One region of the Streptomyces sp. SAI-127 genome, then DNA from elsewhere that is predicted to be linked to it. Evidence: riboswitches for the same ligand, from Rfam matches in the RefSeq annotation. Region 1 holds a riboswitch; the other holds the start of a gene.
What was found. A riboswitch is a leader RNA that binds a small molecule or an ion and turns the genes downstream of it on or off. The one in region 1 is predicted to bind glycine.

Region 1 (8,171 bases):
ATGCGTGCGCCCACTCACCGCCCAGCGCACCGGCGGTGTGCGGAGCGTTCCGCAGCGGGTTGTCCTCGGCGGCCCACTCCCCCGAACCGACCTTCTCGATCTCCGCGCGGATGGCGATCATCGCCTCGCAGAACCGGTCGAGTTCGGTCAGATCCTCGGACTCCGTAGGCTCGATCATCAGCGTCCCCGCCACCGGGAACGACATGGTGGGGGCGTGGAAGCCGTAGTCGATGAGCCGCTTGGCCACATCGTCGACACTCACCCCGGTCGCCTTGGTGAGCGGCCGCAGATCGATGATGCACTCGTGCGCGACCAGCCCGCCGGGGCCGGTGTAGAGCACCGGGTAGTGCGGCTCGAGCCGCTTGGCGATGTAGTTGGCGGAGAGCACCGCCACCTGCGTGGCCCGCTTCAGCCCCTCACCGCCCATGAGCCGGACGTACGCCCACGAGATCGGCAGGATGCCCGCGGAACCCCAGGGCGCGGCCGAGATCGGCCCCACGCCCGTCTCCGGGCCGGCCGCGGGCTGCATCGGGTGGTTCGGCAGATACGGCGCCAGGTGCGCCCGTACGCCGACAGGACCCACACCCGGGCCACCGCCGCCGTGCGGGATGCAGAACGTCTTGTGCAGATTCAGGTGGGAGACGTCACCGCCGAAGTGCCCCGGCTTGGCCAGCCCCACCAGCGCGTTGAGGTTGGCGCCGTCGACGTACACCTGCCCGCCGGCCTCGTGCACCTGCGCGCAGATGTCGGCGACGTGCTCCTCGAACACGCCGTGCGTCGAGGGGTACGTGATCATGAGCACGGACAGCTCGTCCCGGTGCTGCTCGATCTTCGCCCGCAGGTCGTCGACGTCGATCTCGCCGTCCCCGGCGGTCTTCACGACGACGACCTTCATCCCGGCCATGACGGCGCTCGCGGCGTTGGTCCCGTGCGCCGAGGACGGGATGAGACACACGGTCCGCTGCTCGTCACCGTTCGCCCGGTGATACCCGCGTACGGCGAGCAGCCCGGCCAGCTCGCCCTGCGACCCGGCGTTCGGCTGCAGCGACACGTTGTCGTACCCGGTGACCTCGGCGAGCCGCTCCTCCAGCTCCCGGATCAGCGTCAGATAGCCCTGCGCCTGCTCGGCGGGCGCGAAGGGGTGCAGCTGCCCGAACTCGGGCCAGGTGACCGGCTCCATCTCCGTGGTCGCGTTGAGCTTCATGGTGCAGGAGCCCAGCGGGATCATGCCGCGGTCGAGCGCGTAGTCGCGGTCGGCGAGCCGACGCAGGTAGCGCAGCATCGCGGTCTCGGAGCGGTACTGGTGGAAGACGGGGTGGGTGAGGAAGTCGTCGTCGCGCAGCAGCGCGTGCGGCAGCGCCTCCTCGGTGGCCGCGTCCAGCGCCTCGATGTCGGCATCGACGCCGAACGCGTTCCACACGGCACCCACCTGGGCCCGCGCGGTGGTCTCGTCGCACGCGACGGACACATGGTCGGCGTCGACGAGGTGCAGGTTGACGCCGTTGTGCCGCGCGGCGGAGACGACCTCGGCGGCCCTCGCGGGCACGCGCGCGGTGAGCGTGTCGAAGTACGAACCGTGCACGACCTCGACCCCACCGGCCGTCAGGCCCGCGGCAAGGATGGTCGCGTACCGGTGCGTCCGCCGCGCGATGCCCTTGAGCCCCTCGGGCCCGTGGTAGACGGCGTACATCCCGGCCATGACAGCGAGCAGCACCTGAGCGGTGCAGATGTTGCTCGTCGCCTTCTCCCGGCGGATGTGCTGCTCACGTGTCTGCAGCGCGAGCCTGTAGGCCTTGTTCCCGTCGGCGTCCACGGACACACCGACGAGCCGCCCGGGCAGGCTCCTCGCGAACTTCTCGTGCACGGCCATGTAGCCGGCGTGCGGCCCGCCGAACCCCATCGGCACACCGAACCGCTGCGTGGTACCGACCGCGATGTCCGCCCCGAGCTCACCCGGCGACTTCAGCAGGGTCAGCGCGAGCAGATCGGCGGCCACGGTCACGAGCGCGCCGAGCTCATGAGCCTGGTCGATGAGCGGCTTGATGTCGCGTACGGCCCCGGAGGCACCGGGGTACTGGACGAGCACCCCGTTGATCTCACGTCCGGCGACCTCGGCCGGGATCCCGTCGCTGAGGTCGGCGACCACGACCTCGACACCGGCCGGCTCGGCCCGGGTCTCGATCACGGCGATGGTCTGCGGCAGGGTGTCGGCGTCGACGAGGAAGAGCCCCTTCTTGTTCTTCCCCATCCGGCGGGACAGAGCCACGGCCTCGGCCGCCGCGGTCCCCTCGTCGAGCAGCGAGGCGCCGGAGGTCGGCAGCCCGGTGAGGTCGGCGACCATGGTCTGGAAGTTGAGCAGAGCCTCGAGGCGTCCCTGCGAGATCTCCGGCTGGTACGGCGTGTAGGCGGTGTACCAGGCCGGGTTCTCCATGACGTTGCGCAGGATGACGGGCGGAGTGAAGGTGCCGTAGTAGCCGAGTCCGATCATGGAATCGAGCACCTGGTTACGGTCGGCCAGCGACCGCAGCTCGGCCAGCACCTCGGCCTCGGTACGCCCGCCCGGCAGCTCCAGGGCATCGGCGTTCTTGATCACATCCGGCACCGCGGCGGCGGTGAGCTCGTCCAGCGAGCCGTAGCCGACCTGCGCGAGCATCTTGGCCCGCGCCTCGTGATCGGGGCCGATGTGACGCTGCTCGAACGGGATGCCCTGTTCGAGCTCGGAGAGCGGAATGCGATGGGCGGTCATTGCGGAGGCCTCCTGGTCTGACACGACCTGCGAGGGGTACCCCGGCGCGGGTACCCCGACGGCCTCCCCCTCTGTCATCTCAACCTGAGAGCTTCACCGGGCCGCCCGAGGGCCGCCGGCTTGCACCGTCGGTGAGAGCGGAAGCTGTCGACACCCGCCCTGCTTTCCAGAGTGACCTCGTCCGCGCGGTACGTGAGCCTGAGAGATTCCGGGGAGGATTTGCTCCTTCGGCGCCTCCGATGTTGTCTGGAGGACTCTCCCGCGCGGGGTCAGCAGCCGCTGGCAAGCCTACCAGCGAGGCCACCGCACGCGTCTTCGAGTGGCCGCACACCCCGATGTGCTCTTTCGTAGTGCTTACGACCGCTTCGGATGAGTTGCGACCAAGTGGAGGGCCCGTGCTGACCGACATCGATCCGCGCAACCTGATCGGCCGCAAGGCGTTCGACCGCAACGGCACCAAGATCGGCACCGTCGACGAGGTCTACCTCGACGACGCGACCGGCGTGCCGGAGTGGGCCGCCATACGCACCGGTCTCTTCTCCCGGGACGCCTTCGTCCCGCTGGGGCCGAGCCAACTGGTCGACGGAACCCTGCACGTCCCCTTCGACCGCGCCCTCATCAAGGACGCCCCCGACTTCGGCGTAGGCCGCCACCTCTCCCCCGACCAGGAACTCCAGCTCTACCACCACTACGGTCTCGACGTGGCCGCACCGCCCCCGTTCCCGGACCGGGACTTCGGCAAGCTGGCGGGCACGGAGGACGCGGAGGCCTGAGCGCCTGGCACATCCTCTGTCACGGGCGGTGAGGGGGAACCCGACGCCTCCACCAGCGGCAACGGCTCAGCGGGCTCCAGCGCGGGATCCTCGACGAGAAACGTCCGCACTCGCCCCGGCTCCGAATCCGGCGTCTCGAACCGCACGGTCACCCGCCCCAGCCCGCTCCCCTGCACCCACCCATGCCCGTACTCGGCATGCCGCACATCATGCCCGGCGACCCACCGCCGCTCGACAGCCGCCGCCTCCCGCTCCTGCACCGGCGCGTCGTCCGCCACCTCCTCCACGGACTGATCCACTCCCTCCCCCGCGGCCTGGGCGAACAGATCCTCCTGAGTGAAGTCGGCGAGTCCGCTCACCCCCACCCCCAGCAACCGCACACCCCCCGTGGAGTCCACGCCGTCCAGCAACCGAAGGGCCGCCTCCCGCACGACCGCCGGGTCATCGGTGGGCCCCCGCAAGGTCTCGGACCGCGTCAACGTCGAGAAGTCGTAGCGCCGCACCTTCAGCACGATGGTCCGCCCCGACAACCCGGCCCCCCGCAGCCTCCGCACACACCGGTCCGCCAGCCGCTGCACCTCCAGGCTCACCCGCACCCGGTCATGGATGTCCACGTCGTAGGTGTCCTCGACCGACACGGACTTGGTCTCCCGCTCAGCCACCACCGGCCGCTCGTCGTACGCCAGCGCCATCGCGTACAGCCCGTGCCCATGGGCCTTCCCGAGCAGTCGTACGAGCTCGTCCTCGCCCGCCTCCGCGATCTCGTCGACCGTATGGATCCCGGCCCGTCTCAGATGATCGCCGGTCGCCGGCCCCACTCCCGGCAGGATCCGCACCGACATCGGCCCGAGAAGCGCCCGCTCGGTCCCCGGCTCGATCACCACCAGCCCGTCCGGCTTGGCCTGCTCGGAAGCGATCTTCGCGAGCATCTTGGACGCGGCCAGCCCCACCGACCCCGTGAGCCCCGTGACGGCCCGTATGTCGGCCCGCAGCTTCGCCCCGGCCAGCCGCGCCGACCCCTCGTCCCAGGCCGCTCCCCCGGCCTCCAGATCCACGAACGCCTCGTCCAGGCTCAGTGGCTCCACCAGCGGCGACAGCTCCCGCAGCAGCCCCATCACCTGCTCGCTGATCGCCTTGTAGAACCCGAAGCGCGGCACCAGATACGCGGCGTTCGGCGCGAGCCGTCTCGCCTGGGCCATGGGCATCGCCGAGTGCACCCCGAACGCCCGGGCCTCGTAGGACGCGGTGGCCACCACACCCCGCGGCCCCAGCCCGCCCACGACGACGGCCTTCCCGCGCAGACTCGGCTTGGACGCCTGCTCCGCCGAGGCGTAGAAGGCATCCATGTCGAGATGCAGGATCGTGGGCGCTTTTCTCACATGTCCGATGCTGCCCTACGCCACTGACAATGCCCCGCCCGAGAGAGCGGGGCAGGCTTCAGACCGCCCGGTTGCGCCGCCGCGCCAACTCGTCCGCGGGGTTGTGCCCGATGAGTGTCTCCCCGGTGTCGATGCGCTCCCCGTGCAGCTGTGACAGGGCGCTCTCGACATCCCGCCACACGACACCCACGGCGATCCCGAAGATGCCCTGACCACCCTGGAGCAGTGCGTGGACCTCGTCGGGCGAGGTGCACTCGTAGACCGTGGCGCCGTCGCTCATGAGCGTCATCCGCTCCAGGTCCTGGAATCCCCGCTCACGCAGGTGCTGGACCGTGGTGCGGATGTTCTGCAGCGACACACCCGTGTCGAGGAACCGCTTGACGATCTTCAGGACGACGACGTCCCGGAAGCTGTAGAGCCGCTGCGTCCCCGAACCATGGGCGGGCCGCACGCTCGGCTCGACAAGGCCGGTGCGGGCCCAGTAGTCGAGTTGCCGGTAGGTGATGCCGGCCGCCGCGCACGCCGTTGGGCCGCGATAGCCGATCTGCTCGGACGCCATGGACGTCGCCCCTCCGCTGCTCGGCACGGCCGCCGGTCGCTGCGGAGCGTGATCGGCCGCGCTGCCCTGAAAAGGGCTGCTGTGAAGCGGGTACGGACCGCTCGCCCCGAGACTCCGTCCGGGGGCACCCCCAGCCGTACCGTCGCCGCTGCTTCTCACGCCGACCTCCGTCCTTGACCTGCCTTCTCGACGGTAGGCAGTCACCAGGGGTGCGTCAACGATCGCCACACTCGGCACGCCGAGTGATAATCACCCTAGGAGTGGTTTCCCGAACCCAACCGCGGGGAAAGGCTAGCCGAATGCGCTCCGGGCGGGCCGCAGGACGCTCTCACGCGCCGGTGGCAAATGCCGGCATTTCCGTGAGGAACGGACACGGCCGACCCGTCACGGACCACTGATCCGCCGGATCGGCCGCGGCCGCCTCACTGACTGCTGGTACCGAAGTCCTCCGGGGAGATCTGGTCGAGGAACTCGCGGAACTTCTCCACTTCGTCCTCCTGCTCGTCCGGAATCGCGATGCCGGCGTCGTCGAGCACTCCGTCGCTGCCGTAGATCGGCGTCCCGGTGCGCAGGGCCAGCGCTATGGCGTCCGACGGCCGCGCGCTCACCTCGACCCCGCTGGCGAACACCAGCTCCGCGTAGAAGACGCCCTCACGCAGGTCCGTGATGCGCACTTCGGTGAGCTCCTGACCGACCGCTTCCAGCACGTCCTTGAACAGGTCGTGGGTCAGCGGTCGTGCGGGGGCCATGCCCTGCTGCGCGAAGGCGATCGCAGTCGCCTCCCCCGGCCCGATCCAGATGGGGAGGTAGCGGTCGCCTCCCACTTCACGCAGGAGCACGATCGGTTGGTTGGAGGGCATTTCGACCCGGACACCTACGACATCGAGCTCGTTCACACAGCAACCCTAGGCCGTGCCCGGGACGTTTGGGTAGTCGGGCAGGAAACGGGGGACGATCCGATGCCCGGCCACCGTCAGGGCAGGCGTACCCCGAGCGCGGTCTGCACGAGCGTCGCGTGCAGCTTCACCGTTAGCCCCGCGAGTTCCTTGGCGCGCGCTTCCGCGTGTGCGCGGGTCTGCGGGTTGCGGTGGCGTTTCAACGGGGCCACGACCTGGTCGACCAGCCCGGCCTCACGATCGGCGGCGGCCTTCATCGCACGCAGATGCCGCGGCTCGATCCCGAACCGGCCGAGCTCGACGACGAGCGCGGCCACGGTGACCGCCTCGGCGTCGTAGGCACCGTCCGGAAAAGGCGTGATGAGTCCGTACGACTCCCACTCCGCCAGCTCCGACTCGCCGATCTCGGCGGCGGCGAGCAGCTCGGCCCGGCCGATCCGGGCCGCTGTGGGGCCTTCAGGGACCTCCAGGAGCGTTTCTCCGTCCCGCTGGCGGCCGACCGTGGGCAGCGCGACGGCCTCGCCTCGCTCCATGGCGTCCAGATGCTCTCTGATCACCTTGAGCGGCAGATAGTGGTCCCGCTGCATCCTCAGGACCTGACCGAGACGCTCGACGTCCCGCTCGCTGAACTTGCGGTACCCGGAGGGAGTCCGCTGCGGCTCTATGAGGCCCTCGGACTCCAGAAAACGGATCTTGGAGATCGTGACTTCGGGGAACTCGTCGCGCAGCACGTTCAGCACCGTGCCGATGCTCATCAGCCCACTGTCCGTCGCGGCGGTGCCGTGTCCGGCACCGCCGCTCGGTGTTTGAAGCATGGACCTTCCCTGGGAGGGTCAGTAGCCCTGCTGGCTCGCGTAGAAGACCAGCCGGTACTTGCCGATCTGCACCTCGTCGCCGTTGTTCAGAGCGACCGAGTCGATCCGCTCACGGTTGACGTACGTGCCGTTGAGACTGCCCACGTCGGACACCGTGAACGAGCCGTCCTGACCGCGGCGGAACTCCACATGCCGGCGCGAGACCGTGACGTCGTCGAGGAAGATGTCGCTCTGCGGGTGACGGCCGGCCGTGGTCAGCTCGCCGTCCAGCAGGAAGCGGCTGCCCGAGTTGGGTCCACGACGCACGACCAGGAGCGCCGAGCCCAGCGGCAGCGCGTCGACGGCAGCCTGCGCCTCCGGGGAGAGCGCCGGCATCTGCGTCTGGCCGGTGACCTCGGAGTCGTACGCCTCGAGTCCCGAGATGGAGATGGTGGAGGTCGTCTCCGAGGGACGCTCGGGCACGGCCCCGGCCCGCAGCGGGGCGCCGCAGTTGGAGCAGAAGCGGCTGTTCTCCGCGTTGCGGTTACCGCACCTCGTACACACCAGGGCCGACATAGGGGAAAACCCTCCACCCGTACTTGAGGTTGACGGCTGCCCGAAACCTATGCCGCCGGACTGGGCAGGGTCAACAGACGGCACGCCCTGACCTCCGGAAATGTCGCCACCCTGGCCGCCCACCTGGTCCCGGAACAGCGGGCGCTGGCCCTCGGCGTCGGGCTGTGCGCGGTGACGAGCGGTCGCGTTGTCGCTACCTTCTCGCGCGCTCTTGCCGAACAACTTCGCAAACAACTTCACGGGCGATTCCCCTTGACCGAAACAGACCCGCCCGTGGGGCAGGACGAACCCTGATTGAACACACCGGTCGACCCGGACATCCTCACAACGTCCGTTTCCACCAGACAGTTTCCACCACGCACCACCCATTCGGTGCGGCGACCCCCCGCAACCTCATGCCCTGGCCGGACGCCCCCCATGCACCCCCGGTTCACCGGGGGGACGACCG
Region 2 (8,171 bases), 5.2 Mb from region 1:
CCGACGACCTCCTTCAGCAGGCCCTTGCGGAAGCCGTCGATCTGCGCACACGGATTCCGCAGGCCGGTCACCTCGACGACGGCCTCGTCGCCCAGATGCAGCAGGGTCCCCACCGAGAGCCCCAGCAGGTCGACGCCCCGCGTCGTCACGTTCTCCCCGAGCTGCCCGGCCCCGACCTCGAACCCGGCCACGCGGAGCTCCTCGAACAACTCCTCGTGCATCAGATGCACCTGCCGGAGATTCGGCTGCGAGGGATCCTTCGCCATCCGGAACCGATGCTTCACCGTCGCCCCGCCGTGCACATCCCCCTCCACCCCGAACCCGGCGAGCAGCGTGATGCTCTCGCGGTTCGGCTTGGTGAAGGAGTACGTCCCGTTGCTGCTGACCGCAGCTATCTTCCCGCCCATGGGGACAGCCTACGATCAGGGCGCCGGTCAGGCGTCGGTCGCCCACTCGCGCAGGGCCGCCTTGCTCGCGAAGTCGGCGACGTTCTTGTCCACGGGGTCGTCGGTGTACTGGTGGAAGCGCCACTTGGCCTTGATGCGGGGCTTGCCGGCCGTGACGTAGTCGGCGATCCAGAGGCCGTCGCCGGCGTACGACGTGTTGTCCACGTCCAGCCAGTAGTGCCGGTTGCAGTAGAGGACGACCCGGTTGTTCGGGCGCAGCTGCTTCACCTTGCGGATGAAGCTGTCCTTCTCCGCGTTGCTCGCGTGGGTGCCGTCGCCCGTCGTCTCCCAGTCGACCGCGAGGATGTCGCCCCCCTTCTCGGGGGCGTGTTTGACGAAGTACTCGGCCTGGGCGGTGAGATTGCCGGGCCACAGGAAGTGGTAGAAGCCGACGACCAGTCCCGCCTCGCGGGCGTGCTTGGTCTGGGCGGAGAGTTTCGGGTTGGTGTAGGAACGGCCCTCCGTCGCCTTGATGAAGACGAAGGAGAGGCCCTCCGTGCTGTAGGTGGACGACTGGTAGGCGCTGACATCGATGCCACGGAGCATGTGGGGGCTCCCTGAAGGGTGGGTGGGGGACGGGAGTTGATGATGCCCCACATGGTGGCGGAGGAACCTCGGCTGCGCGCGGGCGCCGGTCCGGACGGCACGGCAACCTGCGCCGACCGCGGGACACGCCGTACTGGTCTGTCATGACCGGAATGGAGTGAATTGTCGACAAGGGGAACGTGTCGCTACTGCTCGCTCGCGCCGGCAAACATCGTCCGCCTCAGCACTCGATGATGTTCACCGCCAGCCCGCCCCGGGCCGTCTCCTTGTACTTCACGCTCATGTCGGCCCCGGTCTCCTTCATCGTCTTGATGACCTTGTCGAGGGACACCTTGTGCGAGCCGTCCCCCCGCAGGGCCATCTTCGCCGCCGTGACCGCCTTCACCGCGGCCATGCCGTTGCGCTCGATGCAGGGGATCTGGACCAGCCCGCCGACCGGGTCGCACGTCAGACCCAGGTTGTGCTCCATGCCGATCTCGGCGGCGTTCTCGACCTGTTCGGGGGAGCCGCCGAGGACCTCGGCGAGGGCGCCCGCGGCCATCGAGCAGGCCGAGCCGACCTCGCCCTGGCAGCCGACCTCCGCGCCGGAGATGGACGCGTTCTCCTTGAAGAGCATGCCGATGGCACCGGCGGCCAGCATGAAGCGGACGACACCCTCCTCGTCGGCGCCGGGCACGAAGTTCATGTAGTAGTGGAGCACCGCGGGGATGATGCCGGCGGCCCCGTTGGTCGGGGCGGTCACCACCCGGCCGCCCGCCGCGTTCTCCTCGTTCACCGCCATCGCGTACAGCGTGATCCACTCCATGGAGTGCGCCAACGGATCGCCCTCGGCGCGGAGCTGGCGCGCGGTCACCGCGGCACGGCGACGCACCCGAAGGCCGCCCGGCAGGATGCCCTCGCGGGTCATGCCACGCCGCACGCAGGCCCGCATGACCTCCCAGATCTCCAGCAGCCCGGTGCGGATCTCGTCCTCGGTGCGCCAGGCGCGTTCGTTCTCCAGCATCAGGGCGGAGATCGACAGTCCGGTCTCCTTCGTCAGCCGCAGCAGCTCGTCGCCGGTGCGGAAGGGGTACTTCAGCACCGTGTCGTCGAGCTTGATCCGGTCCGCGCCCACCGCGTCCTCGTCGACGACGAACCCGCCGCCCACCGAGTAGTACGTCTTCGACATGAGCTCGGCGCCCGAGGCGTCGTACGCCCACACCGTCATGCCGTTCGCGTGGTAGGGGAGGGTCTTGCGGCGGTGCAGGACCAGGTCGTCGTCGAAGGAGAAGGGGATCTCGCGCTCGCCGAGCAGCTTCAGGACGCCCGCGGCCTTGATCTCCGCCACCCGCTCGTCCGCGTTCTCCACGTCCACCGTGCGCGGGGAGGCCCCCTCCAGGCCGAGCAGCACCGCCTTCGGGGTGCCGTGGCCGTGACCGGTCGCGCCCAGGGAGCCGTAGAGCTCGCAGCGCACCGAGGCGACGGAGGGCAGCAGTTCCTCGTTGCGCAGGCGGCGGGCGAACATACGGGCCGCGCGCATCGGGCCGACCGTGTGGGAGCTGGACGGGCCGATGCCGATCGAGAACAGGTCGAAGACCGAGATGGCCACGGGCACTCCTTCGAAAAGGGCGGGGGCACACGTCGTCGGGTGCCCCCACCGTGGAACTACTTGTTCAGGCCGGCGTACAGCGGGTGCTTGTCGGCGAGGGCCTTCACCCGGGCCTTGAGCGACTCCACGTCGTACGACGGCTTCAGCGCCGAAGCGATGACGTCCGCGACCTCGGCGAAGTCCTCGGCCGTGAAGCCGCGGGTGGCCAGGGCGGGCGTGCCGATCCGCAGCCCCGACGTCACCATCGGCGGGCGCGGGTCGTTCGGGACGGCGTTGCGGTTGACCGTGATGCCGACCTCGTGGAGACGGTCCTCGGCCTGCCGGCCGTCCAGTTCGGACTCGCGCAGGTCGACGAGGATGAGGTGGACGTCGGTGCCGCCGGAGAGCACGTCGACCCCGGCCTCCCGGGCGTCGTCGGCCGTCAGACGCTCGGCGAGGATGCGCGCACCGTCCACCGTACGCCGCTGGCGCTCCTTGAACTCCTCCGAGGCGGCGACCTTGAAGGACACCGCCTTCGCCGCGATCACGTGCTCCAGGGGACCGCCCTGGAAGCCCGGGAAGACGGAGGAGTTCAGCTTCTTGGCGAACTCCTTCTTCGCGAGGATGATCCCGCCGCGCGGTCCGCCCAGCGTCTTGTGGGTGGTGGAGGTGACCACGTCCGCGTACTCGACGGGGTTCGGGTGCAGCCCCGCGGCCACCAGGCCCGCGAAGTGGGCCATGTCGACCCACAGATACGCCTCGACCTCGTCGGCGATCCGGCGGAACTCCGCGAAGTCCAGCTGCCGCGGGTACGCCGACCATCCGGCGATGATCACCTTGGGCCGGTGCTCCTTGGCGAGCTTCTCCAGCTCGGCCATGTCGACGAGACCCGCCTCGTCCACGTGGTACGCGACCACGTCGAACTGCTTGCCGGAGAAGTTCAGCCGCATCCCGTGGGTCAGGTGACCGCCGTGCGCCAGGTCCAGACCCAGGATCGTGTCGCCGGGCTGCGCCAGCGCGAACAGGGCGGCCTGGTTCGCGGAGGCACCTGAGTGGGGCTGCACGTTGGCGTACTCGGCGCCGAACAGCTCCTTCACACGGTCGATCGCGATCTGCTCGGCCACGTCGACGTGCTCACAGCCGCCGTAGTAGCGACGGCCGGGATAGCCCTCGGCGTACTTGTTGGTGAGGACCGAGCCCTGCGCCTCCATGACCGCGAGCGGAGCGAAGTTCTCCGACGCGATCATCTCGAGGGTGGACTGCTGACGGTCCAGCTCGGCGTCGACCGCGGCGGCGATCTCCGGGTCGAGCTCGTGCAGGGGAGTGTTCAGTGCGGACATCGGGTGCGGACTCCTCAGCCGGCGGAAAAGGCGGTGTACTCGTCGGCGGAGAGCAGGTCGGCCGGCTCCTCGGCGACGCGTACCTTGAACAGCCAGCCGCCCTCGAAGGGGGCGGAGTTCACCAGCGCCGGGTCGCTCACGACGTCCTCGTTGACCTCGGTGACCTCACCGGAGACGGGGGAGTACAGGTCGCTGACCGACTTGGTCGACTCCAGCTCGCCGCAGGTCTCGCCCGCGGTCACCGTGTCACCGACCTCCGGGAGCTGGACGAAGACGACATCGCCGAGCGCGTTGGCCGCGTGCTCGGTGATGCCGACCGTCGAGACGCCGTCCTCGGCGCCCGACAGCCACTCGTGCTCCTTGCTGTAGCGCAGCTGCTGCGGGTTGCTCATGGTCTGAATTCTCCTGTACGCGGGGGAGTGCTGATGAATGGGGGACTGCGGAAGGCGTGCGTGAGCAGCGACTCTGTGCTCAGCATCACCTACGACGGCTACTTCTGACGCTTGTAGAACGGCAGCGCCACGACCTCGTACGGCTCGTGACTGCCCCGGATGTCCACACCGACACCGGCCGTGCCCGGAGTCGCGTGCGCGGGGTCGACGTACGCCATCGCGATCGGCCTGCCCAGCGTGGGGGAGGGGGCACCGGAGGTGACCTCGCCGATCACCTCGCCGCCCGCGACGACCGCGTACCCGGCACGGGGGACACGGCGGCCCTCGGCGATCAGGCCGACGAGGACACGCGGCGGCTCGTGGTTGGCGTTCTCGGCGGCCTCGCGCAGGGCCGCGCGGCCCACGAAGTCGCCCTCCTTCTCGAACTTCACCACGCGCCCGAGACCCGCGTCGAAGGGCGTGAGGGAGGTCGACAGCTCATGCCCGTACAGCGGCATGCCCGCCTCCAGACGCAGCGTGTCCCGGCAGGACAGCCCGCAGGGGACGAGCCCGACGCCCTCGCCCGCCTTGGTCAGCGCCTGCCACAGCTCGACCGCGTGCTCCGGCTTCACGAACAGCTCGAAGCCGTCCTCACCGGTGTACCCGGTGCGGGCGATCAGCGCGGGCACCCCGGCGACCGTGCCCGGCAGACCGGCGTAGTACTTCAGGCCGTCGAGGTCGGCGTCGGTCAGGGAGGCGAGGATCCCGGGCGCCTGCGGTCCCTGTACGGCGATCAGCGCGTAGGCGTCCCGGTCGTCACGCACCTCGGCGTCGAAGCCGGCCGCGCGCTCGGTCAGCGCGTCCAGCACGACCTGGGCGTTGGAGGCGTTGGCGACCACCATGTACTCGGTCTCCGCGAGCCGGTAGACGATCAGGTCGTCCAGGATGCCGCCGTCGGCCTGGCAGATCATGGTGTAGCGGGCGCGGCCGACACCCACGGACGCGATGTTGCCGACGAGGGCGAAGTTCAGCAGCTCGGCCGCCTGCGGCCCGGCCACGGTGATCTCGCCCATGTGGGAGAGGTCGAAGAGGCCGGCCTTCGTCCGCACGGCGTTGTGCTCGTCGCGCTCGGAGCCGTAGCGCAGGGGCATGTCCCAGCCGGCGAAGTCGGTCATGGTCGCGCCCAGCGAGCGGTGCAGGGCATCGAGCGCGGTACGACGGGATTCGGTACTGCTCATCGGACGGTCGTCTCCCAAGGATCCAAGGCATGACGGGCGAGGGCGTTCCTCCCCATCTGTCATCGGAACCTGAGAGGTTCGCCCTGATCACGAAATGATCCGGGCTTGCACCGTGGGTGGGGCCGCCTTCGAGTCGGCGGCCCGCTTTTCAGATGTGCCTCGCCCGCGCGGTAACGGGGCCTGAGAGATTCAAGGGAGGGACTTGCTCCTTCGGCGCCCGGGTACACGTACCCAGGACTCTCCCGCGCGGATTCAAGCGGCCGGTATGCAGTTGGCGCGGACATCATTGCACGCCGCGCACGCGTCCGGCAGGGCCGCGTCTGTAACCAGCTTGTGGCGGTACGACTACAGAAAAGCGAGAGATCGTCCATTACCTTCTCTTTACGCTCGGTGGGGAGGGGAACCCCGACCCCGGAGGAGGACGATGACGGTGGACAGGACCACGGCGTACGCGACGACCTCGGGCATCGCGCTGCCGGATCAGCCCACGGCCCCGGCCGTCGAGCTCCGCGGCGCATGCCGCATCCCGGTCGTCCGCGACCTGCGCGACCGTGCGGGCCGCAGCCCGCACGCCCTGCTCTTCGGCCCCAAGGACCTCGTCGTCATCACCGGCCTGCCCGGCAGCGGCAAGTCCACGCTGATGAAGCGTGCGGTGGGCGGGATCCGGATCGACTCCCAGGACACCCGTGACCGCTGGGACGGCCGGCTGTCCGGCTTACTGCCGTACGCCGTCTACCGCCCCCTGGTCCGGCTCGCGCACTACGCCGGACTGCACAGCGCCCTGCGCTCCGGCGAGGGAGTCGTGGTGCACGACTGCGGCACCCAGGCCTGGGTGCGCGGCTGGCTGGCCCGCGAGGCCCGGCGGCGGGGCGGCACCCTGCATCTGCTGCTGCTCGACGTCACGGCGGACATCGCGCTGGAGGGCCAGCGCGAGCGCGGCCGGGGTGTCTCGCGGTACGCCTTTCTGCGGCACCGGGGCGCGGCCTCCCGGCTGATCAGCTCCGTGGAGCGCGGTGACCTGCCCCCGGGGTGCGGTTCGGCGGTGCTGATCGACCGGGACGCCGCGGACGTGCTGCGGCGGATCGGCTTCACGGGCTGACGCGGACGGGTTTGCCGGGCTGAGCCACCTTTCCGTCGCACCCGCTAGCCTTTCAGCCACATCAGTAGGTTCACAGCAGGCGGTCAGACAGATGGACTTCCCGGCGGATCTTCCCGCGGACTTTCCAGCACCGGCACACCCGCACCCTCATCCGCACGGCGGATGGCCCGGCAACGAACTGGAGGAGGTGCTCTCGGCCTCCCTCGGCATGCCCTCGGCGGGCGGCCGGATCATCGAGGTGCTCGGCCGCAGCTTCGTCTGGATACCCCTGCCGAACGGCGGCGGTCCGCACAGCGGCCCCCTCGACCTGCCCACCCTGGAGATCGCGGGGCAGGCCTTCGTCCCGGTCTTCAGCTCCGAGGAGCAGCTCCGCCAGGTCGTCGGCAGCCATCTGTCGTACACCATCGCCCCGGCGGTCGAGTTCGCCCGTGGCCTGCCCCCGCACGTGGGCATCGCGGTGAACCCCGACGGTGTGGTGGGCGTCCCCCTTCCGCCCGCCGCGGTCGCCGACCTCTGCCGCGTGGGCCGCACCCCGCTGGACGGCCCCAACACCGGCGGCCGGGTCAAGCTCTACGAGCCGGACTGGCAGGACGACCCGGTCGACTTCCTGGCGGCCGCGTCGGCCGAGTTCGCGGCCACGGGAGTGGTCCTCACGGCCCGCCGCTGTCTGGCCGCCATCGAAACGGCCGACCCGGTGATGTTCGTGGGCGTCGAACTCTCCCAGTGGGAGGGCGATCTGCGCACCCTCCCGATGGACGCCCTCGGCCGGGCTCTGGGGACGACTCCGGTTGCCTGGCCGGTCAACCTGGTTCTCCTGGACGTGGCGGACGACCCGGTGGGCCACTGGATGCGCGAACAGGTACGCCCCTTCTATACACGGGGCTGACGGCGCACAGGTCCCGAGCTCGTGGGCGCTTAAGCTGGTTTCATACTCGGGGCAACTTTCAAGAAGGGGCGATACAGGGTGAGCGCCACCACGACCGACCAGGTCGAGCACATGCTGCGCCAGGTGACCCCCGGGCGCTACGACGCCTACGAGGCACTGCTGCGCGCCCTGGCGACCCCGAACTCCGGCCAGATCTGGATGCTCCTGTGGCACGGCCAGGCCGGCTCCCCGGACGCCCAGTACGGAAACATGGAGGTCGACGGCTACGGCTACGCCCCCTGTGTGACCTCGGCCCAGGAGCTGAGCGCCAGCGGCTGGAACCGTTCGTACGAAGTGGTCGACGGCATCGACGTGGCCCGCACCCTCTATCCCGACCAGTACGGCCTGTGGCTCAACCCGCACGCCCCCGGCGGCGGCCTCGGCATCCCCTGGCTCGATCTGCGCCGCATCGCCACCGGCCTGGAGCGCCAGCCCGCGGGGCCGCTCAGGCTGTCGGAACCCGGCATCGAGATCCCCCAGTTCTACGCGCTGCTCGTGCAGAACGCCCACCGCACCCCGGCGGTCCGCTCACTGCGCCGCGCCTGGGTGCAGCCGGCGCTCGGGGCGCCGTATCTCGCGATCGGCCTGGACGTGTACGACACCAGCCCCTCGGCCGTGGACTCGGTGCGCGCGATGATG

Region 2: it holds a riboswitch for glycine, as region 1 does, so the genes downstream of both, gcvT (glycine cleavage system aminomethyltransferase GcvT) here and gcvP (aminomethyl-transferring glycine dehydrogenase) in region 1, are expected to answer to the same signal.

Annotation. Positions count from the first base shown of each region.
Region 1 is NZ_JARXYJ010000001.1:8,651,659-8,659,829, reverse strand. It holds gene gcvP (aminomethyl-transferring glycine dehydrogenase) at 1-2,746, opposite strand, end outside; glycine riboswitch at 2,923-3,018, opposite strand; gene M2157_RS39775 (PRC-barrel domain-containing protein) at 3,142-3,519, shown strand; gene M2157_RS39770 (DNA polymerase IV) at 3,435-4,898, opposite strand; gene M2157_RS39765 (MerR family transcriptional regulator) at 4,957-5,616, opposite strand; gene M2157_RS39760 (bifunctional nuclease family protein) at 5,880-6,353, opposite strand; gene M2157_RS39755 (MerR family transcriptional regulator) at 6,431-7,168, opposite strand; gene M2157_RS39750 (FHA domain-containing protein) at 7,187-8,092, opposite strand; gene M2157_RS39745 (DUF881 domain-containing protein) at 8,154-8,171, opposite strand, start outside.
Region 2 is NZ_JARXYJ010000001.1:3,493,083-3,501,253, reverse strand. It holds gene M2157_RS15820 (MOSC domain-containing protein) at 1-407, opposite strand, end outside; gene M2157_RS15815 (glycoside hydrolase family 25 protein) at 435-992, opposite strand; gene M2157_RS15810 (L-serine ammonia-lyase) at 1,213-2,580, opposite strand; gene glyA (serine hydroxymethyltransferase) at 2,637-3,899, opposite strand; gene gcvH (glycine cleavage system protein GcvH) at 3,914-4,291, opposite strand; gene gcvT (glycine cleavage system aminomethyltransferase GcvT) at 4,390-5,508, opposite strand; glycine riboswitch at 5,667-5,763, opposite strand; gene M2157_RS15790 (AAA family ATPase) at 5,933-6,607, shown strand; gene M2157_RS15785 (enhanced serine sensitivity protein SseB) at 6,699-7,493, shown strand; gene M2157_RS15780 (enhanced serine sensitivity protein SseB C-terminal domain-containing protein) at 7,605-8,171, shown strand, end outside.